2 regions of the Amycolatopsis solani genome follow, and region 2 is predicted to be linked to the other one. Evidence: predicted binding sites of a transcription regulator. Region 2 holds the regulator's gene; the other holds the start of a gene.

Region 1 (10,001 bases), 860 kb from region 2:
GCCGGTGCTCCCCTTCGGCAGCGGCGACATCGCGTACTTCCGCGACGCGCTCGGCAAGCTGAACAAGATGCTCGAGGACCAGGCGGACAGCCACCGCGCGGGCTACGCGGACACGGCGACACCGGGCAAGGGCCACGACGTCTGCTCAGCGTCGGACACCCGGTGGGTGGAGGGCCTGCTGCCCGCCTCGCCTGCCGCCCCGCTGCACCCCAACGCGAGGGGTGAGCAGGGCATGGCCGACGCGGTCCTGTCGGTGCTGAAGCTGCCCTAGGGTCGTGAGTGTTCGGTCGGGTTAGAACCCGACCGAACACTCACGACCTCAGGTGCGGACGAGGGCCTGCGGCTTGCCGAGCACCGTCTTGCCGTCGAACTTCACCACGAGGTCGATGCGGGCGGTGCCGTCGCCGGAGACCTCGCCGACCTTGCCGGTGATCTCCACCAGCGAGCCCTCGGGCGTGTTAGGGACCACGACCGGGCGGGTGAAGCGGGCGCTGAAGTCGACCAGGCGGCCCGGGTCGCCGAGCCAGTCGGTCACCACGCGGCCGGCCACGGCCATGGTCAGCATGCCGTGCGCGATCACGTCCGGGAGGCCGACGCCCTTGGCGAACGCCTCGTTCCAGTGGATCGGGTTGAAGTCCAGCGCCGCGCCGGCGTAGCGCACCAGCTGTTCGCGGGTGATCCGGACCTCGAGGGCGGGCAGTTCGTCGCCGGTGTTCACGCGTCCTCCCCCCGCACCACGAGCTGGGCGCGCGTGGTGGCGATGTGCGCGCCGTCGCCGTCGGTGATCTCGGCGCGCAGGTTGATGAAGTCGTTGCCCGCCCTGGCCATGATCCGGTCGATGTGGGTCGTCAGCAGCAGCGTGTCGCCGGCGTGCGCCGGACGGCTGTAGCTGAACTGCTGGTCGCCGTGGACCATCCGCGAGTAGTCGAGGCCGAGCTCGGGGTCCGAGACGATCGAGTTGATCGACGCCAGGTTGATGATCGTGAGGAACGTCGGCGGCGCGATGACGTCCGGGTGGCCCGCCGCCTTCGCGGCTTCGGGATCACGGTAGAGCGGGTTGGTGTCGCCGATCGCGTCGGCGAATTCCCGGATCTTCTCCCGGCTCACTTCGTAGCTGGTCTGCGGCGGGTAGACCCGCCCGGTGAACGACTCGTCCAAAGGCACGCCGGCCAGGCTACCAACAGCAAAGAGCCGCCCCCGTTGTCCAGGGGCGGCTCTTCGAAGCTGGTGAACGCGTACGCGTCAGCGGGTTTCCTTGTGCGTCCGGTGCGTACCGCAGTTCGGGCAGAACTTCTTCATCTCCAGGCGATCCGGGTTGTTGCGCCGGTTCTTCTTGGTGATGTAGTTGCGGTGCTTGCACTCTTCGCACGCCAGCGTGATCTTGGGTCGCACGTCGGTGGCAGCCACAGCGTTTCCTTCTCTCTCGGTACTGAGTCCGCCCCGACAGCCTTAGCCGCCCAAAGCGGGGGTCCAGGGGGCTTGCCCCCTGGCGGGGGTCCGGGGGTTCGACCCCCGGGGTTTAAGCGGAGCGGCTGTGGCTCGCGCTTTCCGCGAGCACAATCCTCTCAGCTGCGTAGCGGTGGCCGGACTTGAACCGGCGACACAGCGATTATGAGCCGCTTGCTCTGCCAACTGAGCTACACCGCCCTTACATGACCCAAGCCGCGACACGCAGGCGTGACGCGGCTGAGGTCGTGAGCCCCTTTACGGAATCGAACCGTAGACCTTCTCCTTACCATGGAGACGCTCTGCCGACTGAGCTAAAGGGGCCTGGCCTCTCGCGAGGACTTCGAAAGATTACCAACCCCCGTCACCCCGTCGTGCAACCGGGGTCCCCTTTCCGCAAAACCTCAGGTCAGCAGGGTCAGCACGGTCTCGGAGTGCCGCCCCGGCGAGCGCGCGGTGCGGGCCTGCAGCCACGCCTCCAGGCGATCTTCCGGCAGCGGGCGCGAGATCAGGTAGCCCTGGGCGACGTCGCAGCCCATCGCCTCCAGCTGGTCGCGCGCGACGTCTTCCTCGACGCCTTCGGCCACCACCGTCAGCCCGAGCGAGTGGCCGAGTTCGACGATCGAGCGCACCACCGCGAGGTCACCGAGGTCGGTGCCCATGCCGAGGACGAAGCTCTTGTCGATCTTGACCTGGTCGACCGGCAGCTGCCGCAGGTAGGCCAGCGACGAGTAGCCCGTGCCGAAGTCGTCCACCGCGAGCACGATGCCCAGCGAGTGCAGCTCACGCAGGATCGGCAGCGCCTTCTGCGGGTCGGACATCACGCCGGACTCGGTCAGCTCGAACGTCAGCAGCTCGGGCGGGATGCCGTGGTGCGCCAGCTCGCGGGCGACCTTCTCCGGGAAGTCCTCGTCGGCCAGGTTGCGCACCGAGAGGTTGACCGCCACCGAGATCCGCAGGCCTTCGTCGAGCCACTTGCGGCAGCGCTTGAGCGCCTCGCCGAGCACGAACGACGTCAGGACGCCGATCAGCCCGGCCGCCTCGATGGCCGGGACGAACTCGTCCGGGCCGAGCCTGCCGAACTCCGGGTGCACCCAGCGGACCAGCGCCTCGACGCCGGCGACCTGCCGGTTCGGCAGCGTGATCTTCGGCTGGTAGTGGACGCTGACCTGGCCGTCCTCGAGGGACTGCCGGAACTGCGTGACCATCTGGAAGCGGCGCAGGAAGATCTGGCCCATGCTCGGCACGTAGCCGCGGACCTCTTCGCCCCCCCTTGGTGGCGCGGACGGCGACGTCGGCGCGCTGCAGCAGGCCTTCGATGTCGACGACGTCGCCCGACTCCTCGGGGGTCGTCGTCGCGTAGCCGATCATCGCGTTCGCCTCGACCGAGAGCCGGTCGACCGGGTACGGCGCGGAAAGCCCTTCGCGCAGCCGTTCCGCCGCGTCGTGGGCGTCCTCCGGCGGGCAGCCGGCGAGCAGGGCCGCGAAGGACGCGCCTTCCAGCCGGGCCAGCGGGACGTCGGGCCCGAGCGCGTCGCGGATGCGCCGGGCGGCGGCGATCACCATCCGGTCGGCCCACGCGTAGCCCAGCGCGTCGCTGACCGTGGAGAAGACGTCGAGGTCGATGCGCAGCACCACGGCGTTGCCGAAGTCGCGCAGCGGTTCCTTCGCCACCTGCCGGAAGCCCAGCCGGTTGAGGTGCCCGGTGAGCGGGTCGTGGTAGGCGTCGTGGCGCAGCGTCGCCAGCAGCCGCCGGTTGTCCAGCGACGTCGCGAGGTGGCTGGCCATCGTGCCGAGCAGCTGGACGTCGTACTTGCCGAACCCGCGCCAGCGGGACAGCCGGTCGTGCGCCTCGACCACGCCGAGCAGCTGGTTCGCGCTGCGCAGCGGGACGACGAGCGCCTCCTGCGCGCCGCGGTCGAGCAGCGCCGCGCGGACGTCGGGGTTGGCCTCGGTGATCCGGAAGTGGCGGACGTGCGCGCCGGGCAGCCGCAGCAGCGGGTCGTCGGCGGCGGGGTCGGCGGGCGGCAGGTCGTCGCCCGCGACGACGACCCGCAGCGGGTCCTTCGCCTCGAGCCGCAGCCGGAGCACGACGCGGCCCGCGGCGAGCTGGTCCTTGATGCGCTCGGCGATCGTCGCCCACTCCCGGACGTCGACGCCGCCGACGAGCTCGTCGGCGCGACCGGCCGGGCGGGCCGCCGCCAGCTGCCCGGACCGGGCGACCATCAGGCTGACGTCGGAGAGCGCTTCCATGTCCCGCTGCTCGCGCAGCAGGTCCGAATAGGCCCAGTACAACGCGGTCAGGCCGAGGAAGACGGCGAGCACCAGCGGCCACGCCTTGGGCGTGTTCGAAATGACGAGGTAGCCCGACAGGCCGACGGAGGCGTTGACGAACCCGACGACCAGGATCCGCGCGGTGAGCCGGACGGCGGTGCTGACCCGCATCCGGCGCCGCAGCACGCGGACGGCGGCCAGCGCGAGCAGCGTGCTCACCAGCGGCGCGGTCAGGGTGCCCGCCAGCGCGGCGACCCACGGGAACTTGTCACCGGTGCCGGCGCCGACGGCGTACTTGACCAGCCCGGCGACGGCGAACGCGCCGGTGATCTCGAGCAGGAACGCGCCCGCGTTGTAGAGGACGCGGCCGGAGACCTTGCGCGCGAGCAGTGTGCCGATGCCGGCGACCAGGTGCGCGGCCAGCACGACTTCGAACGGCGCGACGAAGAACCCGATGACGAGCGGGATCTCGGTGAACGAGATGGTCCACGAGATGCCGCTGCGGACGTCGACGTTGATGCCGAGCTGCTCGGCGAGCAGGAACGCGACGGCGAGCACCGGCCCGATCCACAGCAGCTCGCTGTCCCAGTGGAACGGTTGCCACGAGCCGACGGCGAACGCGGCGACGAGCCCGAGGCTCAGCACGGCGAAGGTGTAGACGCGGAACCGGCGTTCGTCCGTCCGGGCTTCGGCGGAGGCGGCGGGTTGCGGTGGTGTCCCGGAAGCGGCTCCCGGCCCGGGCTGCGCCTGCGCGACGGCGTCGCCGTGGGCGTTGGTGTCCGGCATCCGACCTTCCCTCCCGGCTTGTCCACCGGTGCTGATCCGTGACTTCGGGTGTGGACAAGGGCCATACCGTACCCCGTAGGGCGTACCCGTGTCCCTTTCGAGACAGTAGGAGATCACCCCAGGGTTAACAATGCCCCGAACCCGCTGACCTGCGTGGACCAAGGGGTGAAACAAGAGAGGCTCGGCGCTCGAGTGACTCCCTACACACGCGAGCCGCGGTCGCGCTTCAATGTGCCCATGCACAGCGATGCGATCGCCACCGAACACGCGGCACGGCTCGCGGCGGTGGATCCCCTGCTCCCCGGTTCTTCTCCGTTCGAGGCAGCCGAAAACGCCGTGGTACTGGAGGTCGCGACCGGCGGCTCGGCCGCGTCCGGCCTCGCCTCGCGCATCCAGGTCGACCAGGGCGCGCCGAACGCGCCCTGGCGCGCGCTGACCGAACACCGGCTCGACCTCCAGCTCGCCGGGCCGCGGCCGGCGGAGGTCCTGGACGCCCTCCTCACTCGATGGGATGAACATCTGCGCGCGGTCGCCGAGCGTGGCGACACCGAGACCGCCGCGGTCGTCCCGCGTGCCAGTCGTGACGGCGCCGGCGCGCGCGAACTGCTGCACCACGGGTTCGCCCCGCTGCGGGTGGTCGCGGTCCGCCCGTCCGAGCGGATGGTCCCGGCGACGCCGCTCGGCACCCCCGGCGTCAAGATCCGCCGCGGCGAGCCCGGCGACCTCGAGACCGCCGTCGCGCTCGGGATGGAGCTGCACTCCTACGACGCCCAGTACGGCACCGTGAACTGGCGCGAGGGCGTCGAGGACATCCTCACCAAGGACCTGGCCGAGAAGCTGAACCGGCCGGAGCCCGCGGTGTGGATCGCCGAGCTGTACGGCCGCCCGCTCGGCATGGTGAACGTCCAGCACCCGGGCGAGACCGGCTGGATCAGCGACCGCGTCAAGGCGTCCCGCGTCGGCTACCTGTCGTCGCTGGCCGTCGCGAAGGAGGCGCGCTCGTCCGGCGTCGGCACCGCGCTGGCCACCCACGCCCACCACGTCCTCGACGAGGAGGGCGCCGACGTCGTCCTGCTGCACCACGCGGCGGCGAACCCGCTCTCGACGCCGTTCTGGTACGCGCAGGGGTACCGCCCGTTGTGGACGTACTGGCAGCGCCGCCCCGCCGTGCGGTGAACACCGTGCGGTGAACAAACGGAGGATTACCGGCGGCGCGGTGTCCTTATAGGCTGGCTCCCCAAGAGCGAGGGGAGCCGGGAGTGAGCGACCAGCGGGATTCCGCGCCGAGAGCGCCCGAGGGCGTCGACACCGAGAAGCCGTCCGCGGCCCGGATCTACGACTGGTACCTGGGTGGCACCCAGAACTGGGCCGTGGACCGCGAGTTCGGCAGGCGCATGGAGCAGCAGTGGCCGCTGGTGCGGCCCGGCTCCAAGCAGAACCGCGAGTTCATGAACCGCGCGGTGCGGGCGGCCCTGCGGGCGGGGATCCGGCAGTTCATCGACCTCGGCTCCGGCGTCCCGACGGCCGGGAACGTGCACGAGGTCGTCGAGGCCGAGCTGCCCGACGAGCACGACGCCAAGGTCGTCTACGTCGACTACGAGCCGGTCGCCGTGGCGCACGCGACGCTGATCCTCGAGGAGGGCGCGGCGACCGACTGGGCCGGCATCGTCCAGGCGGACATGCGGGACGCGAAGGCGGTCCTGCGCGCGGAGGAGACGAAGCGGCTCATCGACTTTTCGCAGCCGGTCTGCCTGATGATGATGGCGGTCCTGCACTTCGTCGGCCCGGACGACGACCCCGAGGGCATCCTCGAGGCGTACCGCGAGAAGCTCGCGCCCGGCAGCTGGCTGGCCATCTCGCAGATGAGCGAGGGCGACGGCAGCGGCGAGACGCTTGAAGGGCTGCGCTGGTTCGTCGAGCAGTACCGCAAGACGAGCAACCCGGTCTGGCTGCGCGACCGCGACGAGATCGAGCCGCTGTTCGGTGACTGGCCGCTGCTCGAACCGGGCATCGTGCACCTGCCGGACTGGCGGCCCGACCGGAAGCTGAACGCGCTGGAGGCGGAGGCCCGCCCGTACGCCTGGTGCGGGATCGCGGCGCGGCCAAGCTCCTGACCTGCGGTTTCACTGATCGCTGTGGGCGAACGCTCCATCGGAAACAAACACACCCATCGGAGAGTTGAGCAAGGCAGACTCAACTAACCGAGGAGTGCACATGTCCGACACCCGCCTCCTGCCCGTGCTCCCGCTCGATGACGACGTCGTGCTGCCGGGCATGGTGGTCCCGCTCGACCTGAGCGACACCGAGACGCGGGCCGCGGTGGAGTCCGCCCAGGCCGGCACGCCCAGCCAGGCGTCCTTCCCCGGCATCCGGTCGACCGGCGCCACCAAGGCCGAGGTCCTCATCGTCCCCCGCGTCCACGGCGAGTACGCCGAGTTCGGCACCGTCGCCACGGTCGAGCGCATCGGCCGCGTGCCCGGCGGCAAGGCCGCCGTGCTGCTGCGCGGCACGTCCCGCGCGCGCGTCGGGCGGATGGCCGACGGTCCCGGCGCCGCCCGCTGGGTGCACGCCGAGGACGCCCCCGAAACCACGAACGACCGGACCGCGCCGCTCGCGGCCGAGTACAAGGCCGTCGTCATCTCGATCCTCCAGCAGCGCGGCGGCTGGCAGCTGATCGACGCCGTCCAGCAGGTCGAAGACGCGTCCGCGATCGCCGACCTGTCCGGCAACGCGCCGTACCTCGACACCGACCAGAAGGTCGAGCTGCTGACCACGCTCGACGTCAGCGCACGCCTGGAGAAGGCGCTCGAGTGGAGCAAGGAGCACCTGGCCGAGCTCGAGGTCACCGAAACGATCCGCAAGGACGTCTCCGAGGGCATGGAGAAGCAGCAGAAGGAATTCCTGCTGCGCCGCCAGCTCGAAGCCATCCGCAAGGAGCTCGGCGAGCTCGACGGCACCGCCGACGAGACGGACTACCGCGCCCGCGTCGAAGGCGCCGAGCTGCCCGACGCCGTCAAGAAGGCCGCGCTGGCCGAAGTGGACAAGCTGGACCGCACGTCCGAGCAGTCCCCCGAGGGCGGCTGGATCCGCACCTGGCTTGACACCGTCCTGGAGCTGCCCTGGAACGAGCGCACCGAGGACGTCTACGACATCGCGGCCGCCCGGGCGGTGCTCGACGCCGACCACGCCGGTCTCGACGACGTCAAGGAACGCATCATCGAGTACTTGGCCGTCCGGAAGCGCCGTGCGGAATCGGGTCTCGGCCCGGTCGGCGGACGCCGGTCCGGCGCGGTGCTCGCCCTCGCGGGCCCTCCCGGGGTCGGCAAGACGTCGCTGGGTGAATCCGTCGCGAAGGCGATGGGCCGCAAGTTCGTCCGGGTCGCCCTCGGCGGCATCCGCGACGAGGCGGAGATCCGCGGTCACCGCCGCACCTACGTCGGCGCGCTGCCCGGCCGGATCGTCCGCGCCATCAAGGAAGCCGGTTCGATGAACCCGGTCGTGCTGCTCGACGAGATCGACAAGGTCGGCGCCGACTACCGCGGCGACCCGACGGCCGCCCTGCTCGAAGTGCTGGACCCGGAGCAGAACCACACGTTCCGCGACCACTACCTCGAGGTCGAGCTGGACCTGTCCGACGTCGTGTTCCTGGCGACGGCCAACGCGCTCGAGACCATCCCCGGCCCGCTGCTGGACCGCATGGAGCTCGTCACGCTGGACGGCTACACCGAGCACGAGAAGGTCACCATCGCCCGCGACCACCTGCTCCCCCGCGAGCTGGAGCGCGCCGGGCTGGGCACTTCGGACGTGGTTTTGACGGACGCGGCGTTCAGCCGGATCGCCGCCGAGTACACCCGCGAGGCGGGCGTGCGCGCCGCGAACCGGACCATCGCGAAGGTGCTGCGGAAGATCACGACCAAGGTGGCGCTGGACGAGGTTTCGCTGCCGCTGTCCGTCGACGCCTCGGACCTGGAGACCTACCTCGGGCGGCCGCGGCACATCCCGGAGTCGTCGCTCCCGGCGTCAACCCAGCGCACGGCGACGCCGGGCGTGGCGACCGGCCTGGCGGTGACCGGCGCCGGCGGTGACGTCCTCTACATCGAGGCGTCGCTGGCCGACGAGGAGTCCGGCGCGTCCGGGCTGCAGCTGACCGGCCAGCTCGGCGACGTGATGAAGGAGTCGGCGCAGATCGCGCTCTCCTACCTGCGTTCGCACGGCGCGGAGCTGGAGCTGCCGGTGGGCGACCTGCGCAAGCGCGGCATCCACGTCCACGTCCCGGCGGGCGCGGTCCCGAAGGACGGGCCGTCGGCGGGCGTCACGATGACGACGGCGCTGGCGTCGCTGCTCTCGGGCCGCGTGGTCCGCGCCGACGTGGCGATGACCGGTGAGGTGTCGCTGACCGGCCGGGTGCTCCCGATCGGCGGCGTCAAGCAGAAGCTGCTGGCCGCGCACCGGGCGGGGATGAAGACGGTGATCATCCCGCAGCGCAACGAGCCGGACCTCGACGACGTCCCGGCCGAAGTGCTGTCCCAGCTGGACGTCCACGCGGTGGCGAACGTCCGCGAGGTCCTCGACCTCGCACTGACCCCGGCGTCCACGCCGGTTCCCCAGGCGGCGTAACCCCGAGCGCCGCCACCTGACGAACGGCCGGTTTCCCCCTTCCCCCAGGGGAAACCGGCCGTTCGCGTGCGTTCAGACCCGCCGGGCGGCGATCAGGTACCCGGTGCCGAGCCGGCCCCGCGCACCGCGCCCGACCGTCCTCTCCGGACGGTCGGACCGGCCGCGGACGAGCCGGTCGAACGGCGGCACCAGCGCGGTGACGTCGTAGAAGAGCGTGTCCTGGGGCTGCAGCCCGGCCCGCCACAGCTCGTGGCGCAGCCGCCCCGGCGCGCAGGCCCGGATCCCGGTGCGGCGCGCCCCGTGGCGCCGCGGGACGTGGAAGGCCTCTTCGAGACCACCGAGCACGCGGCGCGCGGGCCAGTACAGCCCCCATTCCACGAGCCGGTAGGGACTGCGCGGGTTGAGCATGGTGACGACCGCGAGCCCGCCGGGCCGGACCACTCTCGCGATTTCGTGCAGGGCGGGCGCGATGTCCACGTATTCGAGCACGCCCATCGCGAGCACGATGTCGAAAGCGTCGTCGGCGAACGGCATTTCTTCGATGTTCCCGACGGAGAACTCCGCCTCTTTTCCGGCCCGTTGCCGCGCTGCGTCGACCATCGCGGCGGACCGATCGCATCCGGTGACGGCGAATTCCCCCGGCCGCCCGTCGAGCAGGTGCCGGACCATCATCCCCGGCCCGCACCCGACGTCGAGCAAGGCGCCACCGGGCCGTCCGGCGAGCACCCGGTCGACGGCGTGGAGCCGGGAACGGTGGTACCGCGCGGTCGGCCCCGCCCCGGAGTAGGCGTCGGCGTAGTCGGCGACGAGCTGGGCATCGGCGTACTGGACCCGCACGAGCTGCTCCCGCGTCGGGCGGTCGAGCGTCCCGGGTACCG
Region 2 (10,001 bases):
CGTCGACTCCGCCCGCGGCACCGGGCTCGGCAAGGAGCTCGTCCGGGAGATGATCGACAACGGGCCCGGCGCCGGCTTCCGCTGGATGCTGCACACCGCCGACGCGCACGGGCTGTACCGGCAGTTCGGGTTCGGCGAGCACACCAAGGGCCGCTACCTGGAGCGCGAAGGCGTCAACCAGGAAGCCCTGCGCTGACCCGGCGCCGTCGCGACGGCGCCGGGTCCGGCCGGCTCAGCCCTTGTTCTCGTACACCGCCGTGAGCACCGCGCGGGCCAGGGTGTGCCCGAACATGTTGAAGCCCAGGAACGCCGGGGTCGCGTCCTCCGGCACGTCGAGCTTGTCGACGTCCAGTGCGTGCACGGCGAAGTAGTACCGGTGCGGGCCGTGCCCGGGCGGCGGCGCCGCGCCGAGGAACTGCTTGACCCCGCCGTCGCCCTTCAGCGTCACCGCGCCTTCGGGGAGGTTCGAGCCGTCGCCCGCGCCGGAGGCCAGCTCGGTCACCGACGCCGGGACGTTGAACACGGCCCAGTGCCAGAAGCCGCTGCCGGTCGGGGCGTCCGGGTCGTAGCAGGTGACCGCGAAGCTCTTCGTCTCCGCCGGGAAGCCCTCCCACGCCAGGTGCGGCGAACGGTCCTCGCCGCCGGCACCGAAGATGCCGGACAAGTGGGGCGTGGCCAGGGTTTCGCCGTCGGCGACGTCGGTGCTGCGCAGGGTGAACGACGGCACGTCGGGCAGGGATTCGTACGGACCGGGTGCTTGCGGCATGGATCCTCCTGATCACGGAACTGGAGTCTTGCGCCAGGTTAGGCCCCCGGCAGCGCCCCCGCGTGTCAGGGACGGATCTCAGGGTCTTTCGGGGGGATACCCCCATGTACTCGGCCCCGCACCGGCCATAACGTTTCTTCACGCAGAGGAAACAACACTGAGGGGACCACGACCATGGCGCGCCCGCTATTGGCTCTGGGTGGCATCGTCCTGATCGGCGTGGGGCTGGCGACCGCGTTCGGCTGGGGCTGGGGATCGGATTTCGAGAACAGCAAGACCCTGTCCGAGACGATTCGCAGCGTGAAGCTCGAAGGCGACTCGGGATCGGTGAAGATCCGCACCGGTTCGGGGCCCTCGACCGTCCACCAGGCGGTGAACTACCACTGGCGGAGCAAGCCGGGCGACACGTTCTACCGCGTCGACGGCGACCAGCTCGTGCTCACCGACTGCGGGGACAACTGCTCGGTCGACTTCGAGGTCGTCGTACCGGAAGGCGTGCCGGTCAGCGGCAAGCTGGACTCCGGCGGGCTGGACGTCCGCGGGGTGGCCAGTGTGGACGTTCAGGCCGACTCCGGGCACGCGAAGGTCGAAGACGTACCCGGCCTGGTGAAGCTGCGGCTGGAGAGCGGCGGGATCGACCTGGAGAACGTCGGCGAGGTCCAGGTGCACGCCAGTTCCGGCAGCATCGAGGGCAAGGGCGTACGCGGTCCGGTCGACGTGACGTCGAGCAGCGGCAGCGTCGAATTCACGTTGGAGCAGGCGAACAACGTGAAGGTGAAGGCCGACAGCGGGAGCGTCGACGTCACCGTGCCGGGCGGGCCGTACCGCGTCGTCGGGGGCAGCGACAGCGGGCACCGCGACATCGACGTGCCGACCGACGGATCCGCGCCGCACACGCTCGACCTCACGACCGACAGCGGCAGCGTCACGGTCCGCGCGGCCTGACTTTTCCTTACTACGGGGGCATTTTCCGATGGGCAAGATCGAACGGCGCGTGCTGGCGGCCGCGCTGCTGGGCGCGATGGCGATGTTCGGGGTCGTCGGCTTCGCGCGTGGTGAATCCGCGGCGACTCCGGCGCAGGGGGTGCCGGTCGCCGCGGATTCCCACTATCGAGTGACTTCCTGGGTGGGTACGCCCGCGGAAGTCGTTGTGCGGCAAGGAAACCCCGATTTCTTCTTCTCCTCCTGGACCGGCCGACGCTCCTGATCCTGTCGGTGGTCGCTGTTAGGAATGGGGTACGCCGAAGGACGGCGTGCAGGGGGAGGAGACGCACCATGGACGTACGCCGGATCTTGGTGGCTGTCGCGGTGGTCGTGGTCTCGGCGGCGGTGCCGGCCGTCGCCGAAGCTTCGGGCTTGTCGTGGCGGCCTTGTGCCACGCGGCAGGAACCGACGGCGGAGTGCGCGGCGGTCGACGTACCGATCGACCGCGCGAGACCGGAGCTGGGGTCGGCGCGGCTCGCGCTGACCCGGTTGCCCGCGCGGGATCCGGCCCACCGGATCGGCTCGTTGCTGGTGAACCCGGGCGGGCCTGGTGGATCGGGTGTGGGGTTCGTGCAGTTCGGCGGGCTGGCGTCGCCGGACCTCGCCCGGCTGCGGCAGCGGTTCGACGTCGTGGGCTTCGACCCGCGTGGGGACTGGTTCAGCACCCCGCGCGTCACCTGCGATCCCGGAACGTTGTTCGACCCGGCGCTGGACCGGTTCCCGGCGTCGAGGCCGTCGTTCGACGCGTTGGTGGCGCACAACCGCAAGGCGGCCGAGGACTGCCTGGCCCGCACCGGGCCGCTGCTGGCGAACGTGGACACGCAAAGCGCGGCCGAGGACATCGAAACGATCCGGGCCGCGCTGGGCGAGTCGAAGATCTCGTGGCTGGGCCTGTCGTACGGCACGGAACTGGGCGCGGTCTACGCGTCGAAGCACCCCGGCCGGGTGCGCACGATGGTGCTGGACGGCGCCGTCGACCACGCCCGGCCACTGCGGCAGGCGATCCTCGAGGAGGCCGCGGCGACCGAGGACGCACTGGTCCGGTTCGCGGACTGGTGCCGCGACGCGACCGGCTGCGCTCTGCGTGGCCAGGACGTCCTCCGGGTCTACGACGACGTCGTGGCCCGGGCGGCGCGAGGCGCGATCTGGTCCAGTGATCTGGGGCGGAAAGCGACCGCCGACGAGATCTCGGCGGGCGTCTACAACCACCTCTACCTCCGGGACGAGTGGCCCGCGCTGGGCACGGCGCTGGCCGCGGCCGGTGGCGAGTTCCCGGACGCCCGCGCGCTGACCGAGCGGAACCAGTTCCTCTCCCCGATCTACGGCGCGTACCGAGCGATCGGCTGCCACGACTTCCCGTCGCCGTTCACCGGGCCGTCGGACATGGGTGCGCTGGCCGGGCTGGTCCGCGCGGTGGCTCCGCACAGCTGGCGGTACTCCGAGTACTGGGACTTCACGAGCGGCTGCACCGGCTGGCCGATCCCGCCGAAGAACCCGCCGCACCCGCACCCGGTCCACGGTGCCGCGCCGATCCTGGTCGTCGGCGGCGCCCACGACCCGGCGACCCCGCTGTCCTGGGCGCGCGGCCTGGCGGCGAGCATCGACGGCTCGGCCCTGCTCACCCGCGCCGACGACGGCCACACGGGCCTGTTCAACTCGGCCTGCGCCCGCGCGGCCGAGGTGAACTACCTGGTGAGCGGTGTCACACCCGGTCACGGGCACATCTGCCGCTGAACCCGGGAACAAGAACCCGGACCGGCTCGTTGGGCTGGGTACAGAGGTTGAGCGCAGTCGACTCAAGTCCGGCTTGACGAGGCACGCGGAGACCAGACTAAAGTTGCCAGGGACCCGCTCAAGGCGGGGACGAACGTGCAGGTCACATACATAGCAGACTTACTCAGGAGGAAAGCACCATGGCGCGAGCGGTCGGCATCGACCTCGGCACGACCAACTCGGTCGTCGCCGTCCTTGAGGGCGGCGAGCCGACGGTCATCGCCAACTCTGAAGGTTCCCGGACCACCCCCTCGATCGTCGCCTTCGCCAAGAACGGCGAAGTGCTGACCGGTCAGCCGGCGAAGAACCAGGCCGTGACGAACGTCGACCGGACGATCCGGTCCGTGAAGCGGCACATCGGCACCGACTGGAAGACCGAGATCGACGGCAAGAACTACACGTCGCAGGAGATCAGCGCCCGCGTGCTGATGAAGCTCAAGCGCGACGCCGAGGCGTACCTGGGCGAGACCATCACCGACGCGGTGATCACCGTCCCGGCGTACTTCGAGGACGCGCAGCGGCAGGCCACCAAGGAGGCCGGGCAGATCGCCGGCCTGAACGTGCTCCGCATCGTCAACGAGCCGACCGCCGCCGCGCTGGCGTACGGCCTGGACAAGGGCGAGAAGGAACAGACCATCCTGGTCTTCGACCTCGGTGGCGGCACGTTCGACGTCTCGCTGCTGGAGATCGGCGAGGGCGTCGTCGAGGTCCGCGCGACCTCCGGTGACAACCACCTCGGTGGTGACGACTGGGACGAGCGCATCGTCAAGTGGCTGGTCGACAAGTTCAAGGCCACGAACGGCATCGACCTGACCAAGGACAAGATGGCGCTGCAGCGCATCCGCGAGGCGTCGGAGAAGGCGAAGATCGAGCTGTCCAGCTCGAACTCGGCCAGCATCAACCTGCCGTACATCACGGTGGACTCGGACAAGAACCCGCTGTTCCTCGACGAGACGCTGTCGCGCGCCGAGTTCCAGAAGATCACCTCGGACCTGCTCGAGCGCACCCGCAACCCGTTCAACAACGTGATCCGGGACGCGGGCATCGCCGTCGGCGACATCGACCACGTCGTGCTCGTCGGTGGTTCCACCCGCATGCCGGCCGTGTCCGAACTGGTCAAGGAGCTGACCGGCGGCCGCGAGCCGAACAAGGGCGTGAACCCGGACGAGGTCGTCGCGGTCGGCGCGGCGCTGCAGGCCGGTGTCCTGAAGGGCGAGGTCAAGGACGTCCTGCTGCTGGACGTGACCCCGCTGTCGCTGGGCATCGAGACCAAGGGTGGCGTGTTCACCAAGCTCATCGAGCGCAACACCACGATCCCGACCAAGCGCTCGGAGATCTTCTCCACCGCGGATGACAACCAGCCGTCGGTGCAGATCCAGGTGTTCCAGGGTGAGCGCGAGATCGCGGCGCACAACAAGAAGCTCGGCATGTTCGAGCTGACCGGTCTCCCGCCGGCCCCGCGCGGCGTGCCGCAGATCGAGGTCACCTTCGACATCGACGCGAACGGCATCGTGCACGTCCTGGCCAAGGACCTCGGCACGAACAAGGAGCAGTCGATGACGATCACCGGTGGCTCCGCGCTGCCGAAGGACGACATCGAGCGGATGGTCAAGGACGCCGAGGCGCACGCCGAGGAAGACAAGACCCGTCGCGAAGAGGCCGAGACCCGCAACCAGGCCGAGACGCTGGTCTACCAGACCGAGAAGTTCCTCAAGGACAACGACGACAAGCTGCCCGACGACCTCAAGGGCAAGGTCAAGTCCGCGATCGACGAGGCCAACGAAGCCCTGAAGGGCACGGACTCGACGAAGATCCGCGAGGCGATCGAGAAGCTGAACACCGCTTCGCAGGAGCTGGGCACGGCCCTGTACGCCAACGCGAACGCCGACGCGGCGGCCGGTGCGGCCGGCGCTTCGGGTGCGGCCGGCGACGCCGGTGCGGCCGGTGGCCAGGCCAAGGCCGATGACGTGGTGGACGCCGAGATCGTCGAAGAGGACGAGAAGAAGTGACCCATAGCTACGACGAATCCGAGAACCAGGGCCGAGGCCCCGAGGAGCCGGTGGTCGTGCGGGATCGGCGTCGGGTGGACCCCCAGACCGGGCAGGTCCGCCCGCCCGGTCCGGCTCACGCCGCGCCGGAGCCGGACGAGGCGCCCGTGGAACACGCGGGCCCCTCGCTTGGCGAGTCCATTGTGGACGACTCGGTGTCGGTGGTCTCCGACGTGGAGAAGGAGCTGGCCGAGCGCACCGCCGATCTCCAGCGCCTGCAGGCGGAGTACGCCAACTACCGCAAGCGGGTCGAGCGGGATCGGGAGGCGGTCGTCCTCGGCGCGAAGGCGACCGTGGTGAACGACCTGCTGCCGCTGCTCGACGACCTCGAGCGGGCCGAGCAGCACGGCGACCTCACCGGCGCGTTCAAGTCGGTCGGCGACAAGCTGATCAGCGGACTGCAGCGCGCGGGCCTGGAGTCGTTCGGTTCCGAGGGCGAGCCCTTCGACCCGAGCGTGCACGAGGCCGTGCAGCACAACACCTCGCCGGACGTGGCGGGCCCGACGGTCACCGTGGTCATGCGCCGCGGTTACCGCTTCGGGGACCGCGTACTGCGGGCGGCGCTGGTCGGCGTGACCGACCACGAGCCCGGCGCGGCCCCGGTGGACCCGCCCGTCGGTGGCGAGCTGCCACTCGACGGCGGAGTCGATGAACACCAGCAGTAAGCCGTATCCGGGTCAAGTGAGAGGAGGAGACGCCCGATGAGCGCACGGGAATGGATCGGTAAGGACTTCTACCGTGAGTTGGGCGTCTCTTCCGACGCCACCTCGGACGAGATCAAGAAGGCCTACCGGAAGCTGGCCAAGGAGAACCACCCGGACGCGAACGCCGGCAACGCCGAGGCGGAGCAGAAGTTCAAGGCGGTCTCCGAGGCGTACGGCGTGCTCTCCGACGCGAGCAAGCGCAAGGAGTACGACGAAGCGCGGCGGCTGTTCGGCGGCGGGGGCGGGTTCAACTTCCCCGGTGGCGGCGGCACCGGCAGCTTCGACGTCGGCGACATCTTCGGCCAGGCCGGCGCCAACCAGCAGGGTGGTTTCGGCGGGCTCGGCGACATCCTCGGCGGGCTGTTCGGCCGTGGGCGCGCTTCGGCGGGTGCGACGGCGAACCGGCCGCAGCGCGGTGCCGACGTCGAGACGGACGTCCGGATCGACTTCACCGAGGCGGTCAAGGGCGCGACCCTGCCGCTGCGGCTGTCGAGCCCGGCGACCTGTTCGACGTGCGGCGGCAACGGCGCGAAGCCGGGCACGTCGCCGCGGACCTGCCCGACCTGTTCCGGGTCGGGGCTGGTCAGTCGCAGCCAGGGTGCCTTCGCGTTCTCGGAGCCGTGCCGCGACTGCCGCGGCCGCGGGACGATCATCGACGACCCGTGCCCCGAGTGCGGCGGCGAAGGCGTCAGCACGCGGACCCGCACGCTGACCGTCCGGATCCCGCCGGGCGTCGACGACGACCAGCGGATCAGGCTGGCCGGTCAGGGCGAGCCGGGCCGGGGCGGCGCGCAGGCGGGCGACCTGTACGTCCGGGTGCACGTGGCTCCGCACGCGCTGTTCGGGCGCAAGGGGCTGGACCTGACGATCACCGTGCCGGTGGACTTCACCGAGTTGGCCCTCGGCACCACGATCACGGTGCCGACGCTCGAGGGCAAGGTCTCGCTCAAGGTGCCGCCGGGCACGGCGAGCGGACGGGTGCTGCGCGTGCGCGGCAAGGGCATCGCCAAGCGAGACGGTTCGCAAGGTGATCTGCTCGTCACCCTCCAAGCGGCGATTCCCGCCAAACTGGACGACAAGGCGCGCGAAGCACTGCAGGCGTACGCCGAGTCGATGGCCGGGCACGACCCCCGGCCCGAGATCACTGAGCTGCTCGAAGGCAGGTGAGTGGGATGTTCGGCGGGATCCCCCAGGAAGGCGACGAAGAGACCCCGGTGTTCGTCATCTCGGTGGCGGCCCAGCTCGCCGGGATGCACGCGCAGACGTTGCGCACCTACGACCGGCAGGGCCTGGTGTCGCCGGGCCGCACCTCCGGTGGCGGGCGGCGCTACTCGATGCGGGACATCGCGCTGCTGCGCGAGGTCCAGCGCCTGTCGCAGGAGGACGGCGTCAACCTGGCCGGCATCAAGCGCATCATCGAGCTGGAGAACCAGGTCGACGCGCTGCGGGCCCGGATCACCGAGCTGACCGAAGAACTGGCCGCGGCGTACGTCGCGGGCGAACAGGCCGCGGCGGCGGCGCACGCGTCGTACCGCCGGGACCTCGTGCCGCTCAACCAGCAGACGGCGATGGTCGTCTGGCGGCCCAAGCGCCGCTGAACACGTGAACCGAGAAGGCCTCCCCGGGGTGACCGGGGAGGCCTTCTCGCGTCAGAGCTCCAGCCGTGGCCAGGCCGCGAGGTCGGCCAGCAGCCGGCGGTCGTGCGTCGCGACGACCACCGCGGCCGGGGTGCCCAGCAAGGCCTCGGTCAGCTCCTCGACGAGCACCGCCGACAGGTGGTTGGTCGGCTCGTCGAAGACGAGCACGTCCGGCCGTCCGGCCAGCCGCAACGCGAGGTCCAGCCGGCGTTGCTGTCCCTGGGACATCCGCCCGACCGGGGTGCGCAGCGCTTCGGCGTCCAGCAGACCCATCGCCGAAAACGGGACGCCGGCCCGTTCGTAGAGCCGTCGGGCGGTGAGATCTTCCGGCCAGGCCGGGACTTCCTGGCCGATCAACGCCACGCGCGCGCCGGGCAGGTGCCGCACCGAGCCGCGGGTCGGCGTCAGCTCACCGGCGATGGCCGACAGCAGTGTCGACTTGCCGGCGCCGTTCCCGCCGGTGACGAGCAGCCGGTCGCCGTGGTCGAGCGTCAGCGCGACCGGGCCGTCGAGGCGGCCGTCGACGGCGACGTCTTCCACCCGGACCAGGGCCTCGCGGGTGGTGCCGCCGAGATCCGGCCACCGCAACGACAACGGCGGTTCGGGCACGGTGACGCGGTGGGCTTCCAGCGCGGCCCGGTCCCGGTTGAGCGCCTGGACGACGCCGGGCGCGCGGGTCTGCCGCTGGTGCCGTCCGGTGCCCTTGTCCGGGCGCCAGCCGGTGCTGAGCCGGTCGCGGGCCTGCGCGACCGCGGCGGTGAGCTGCCGGTGGGTGTCCTGTTGTTCCTCGTGGTCCCGCACCCACCGCTCACGATCGCGGCGGCGCCCGTCCTGCCAGGCGTCGTAGCCACCGGCGTACCGGCGCGGGCGGCCGTCCTGGCTGGGGTCGAGGTCGAGGAACTCGGTCGCGACGTCGGCCAGCAGTGCCCGGTCGTGGCTGACGAGCGCGACCCCGCCGTCGTGCGCGCGCAGGCGCGCGGTGAGGAACGCCAGCCCGGCGGCGTCGAGGTGGTTGCCGGGCTCGTCGAGCAGCAAGAAGTCGTACCGCGCGCCGAGCAGGCAGGCGAGCCGGACGCGGTAGCGCTGCCCCACCGAGAGCGTGCTGAGCTCACGGCCGCGGTCGGCACAGGCGCCGAGAGCTTCGAGCGCGACGTCGACGCGGCGCTCGGCGTCCCACGCGTCGAGGCGCGTGGCCGCGTCCAGCGCGACGGCGTAGCGATCTTCAGCGCCTTCGGCCGACCGCACGAGGTCTTCGGTCGCCGTGTCGAGGGCGCGCAGGGCGGTGTGGACGTCCCGCAACGCCTCGGTGGTCAGCGTGCCGACGGTTTCACCGGACCGGAACGGCAGCGCCTGCCGGGCGACACCGACGGTGCCGCTCCGGTGGACGACACCATGATCGGGCGTGCGAAGACTGGCGAGGACGTGCAGCAGCGTGGTCTTGCCACGCCCGTTTTCGCCGACGATCGCCAGCCGCGACCGGGCGGAAACGGTGACGCTCACGTCGTGCAGAACCCGGCGTGAACCCAGGGTGACGCCGGCGCTTTCCGCGCGCAGGTGGGCAGGCGAAGGAAAAAGAGGGGAAGACAAAGGGGGCTCCGCGGCTCTGGAGGGAGCCGGGCAGCACGGAAGCGGCCGCCCGGCAAGGACCGGAACGGCGGGCAGAAAGGGGGGTGCACCGCCGTCAGCGGCGGATCCGCAACCTCATGAAGACGGGACAGGAATGCATGATCGCGAGGCTAACCGGCGACGGCGGGGGTGGCCAAGCGATTAACGCGCGGGCGCGGGGTGGTGACGGCCGGGGCTGCGGCGGCCCCACGCGCGCGCGCCGGCGGGCGGCGGCCTTTACTTGAGCACGGGGCGGGGTTGCGGTGGCGGCCGGCCCCTCGCTTGCGAGCGCGGGCTGGCTGCGGCGGTGGCCCCACGCTCGTGAGCGCGGGCGGGCGGCGCGCTTTGCGTGCGCGCGGGGCGGGCTGCGGTAGCGGCCGGCCCCACGCTTCCGAGCGCGGGCGGGCTGCTGCTGCGGCGGGCCGGGCAACCGCGGGCAGCCCCTCCCGGCTGCCCGCGGTTCCGCGCCGCGGGTCAGGTTTTG

The links. The regulator HspR, encoded in region 2, represses chaperone genes until heat shock. The targets are predictions, from matches to a motif close to ANNTTGAGTNNNNNNNACTCAANNT.
Region 1: a site for HspR is predicted at 6,682-6,706, ahead of lon (endopeptidase La). Genes of this name have one in related genera too.

Annotation. Positions count from the first base shown of each region.
Region 1 covers NZ_JAWQJT010000001.1:585,608-595,608, forward strand. Annotated here, with positions in the region: gene SD460_RS02955 (SGNH/GDSL hydrolase family protein) at 1-271, shown strand, start outside; gene SD460_RS02960 (MaoC family dehydratase) at 320-718, opposite strand; gene SD460_RS02965 (MaoC family dehydratase N-terminal domain-containing protein) at 715-1,164, opposite strand; gene rpmG (50S ribosomal protein L33) at 1,243-1,407, opposite strand; tRNA gene SD460_RS02975 (tRNA-Met) at 1,575-1,647, opposite strand; tRNA gene SD460_RS02980 (tRNA-Thr) at 1,698-1,770, opposite strand; partial or broken gene SD460_RS02985 (putative bifunctional diguanylate cyclase/phosphodiesterase) at 1,851-4,506, opposite strand; gene SD460_RS02990 (GNAT family N-acetyltransferase) at 4,744-5,682, shown strand; gene SD460_RS02995 (SAM-dependent methyltransferase) at 5,766-6,620, shown strand; gene lon (endopeptidase La) at 6,721-9,123, shown strand; gene SD460_RS03005 (class I SAM-dependent methyltransferase) at 9,196-10,001, opposite strand, start outside.
Region 2 covers NZ_JAWQJT010000001.1:1,450,288-1,460,288, forward strand. Annotated here, with positions in the region: gene SD460_RS07325 (GNAT family N-acetyltransferase) at 1-196, shown strand, start outside; gene SD460_RS07330 (YbhB/YbcL family Raf kinase inhibitor-like protein) at 233-766, opposite strand; gene SD460_RS07335 (DUF4097 family beta strand repeat-containing protein) at 941-1,711, shown strand; gene SD460_RS07340 (hypothetical protein) at 1,740-1,973, shown strand; gene SD460_RS07345 (alpha/beta fold hydrolase) at 2,042-3,484, shown strand; gene dnaK (molecular chaperone DnaK) at 3,664-5,532, shown strand; gene grpE (nucleotide exchange factor GrpE) at 5,529-6,236, shown strand; gene dnaJ (molecular chaperone DnaJ) at 6,273-7,442, shown strand; gene SD460_RS07365 (heat shock protein transcriptional repressor HspR) at 7,448-7,873, shown strand; gene SD460_RS07370 (ATP-binding cassette domain-containing protein) at 7,925-9,499, opposite strand; gene SD460_RS07375 (DUF305 domain-containing protein) at 9,992-10,001, opposite strand, start outside.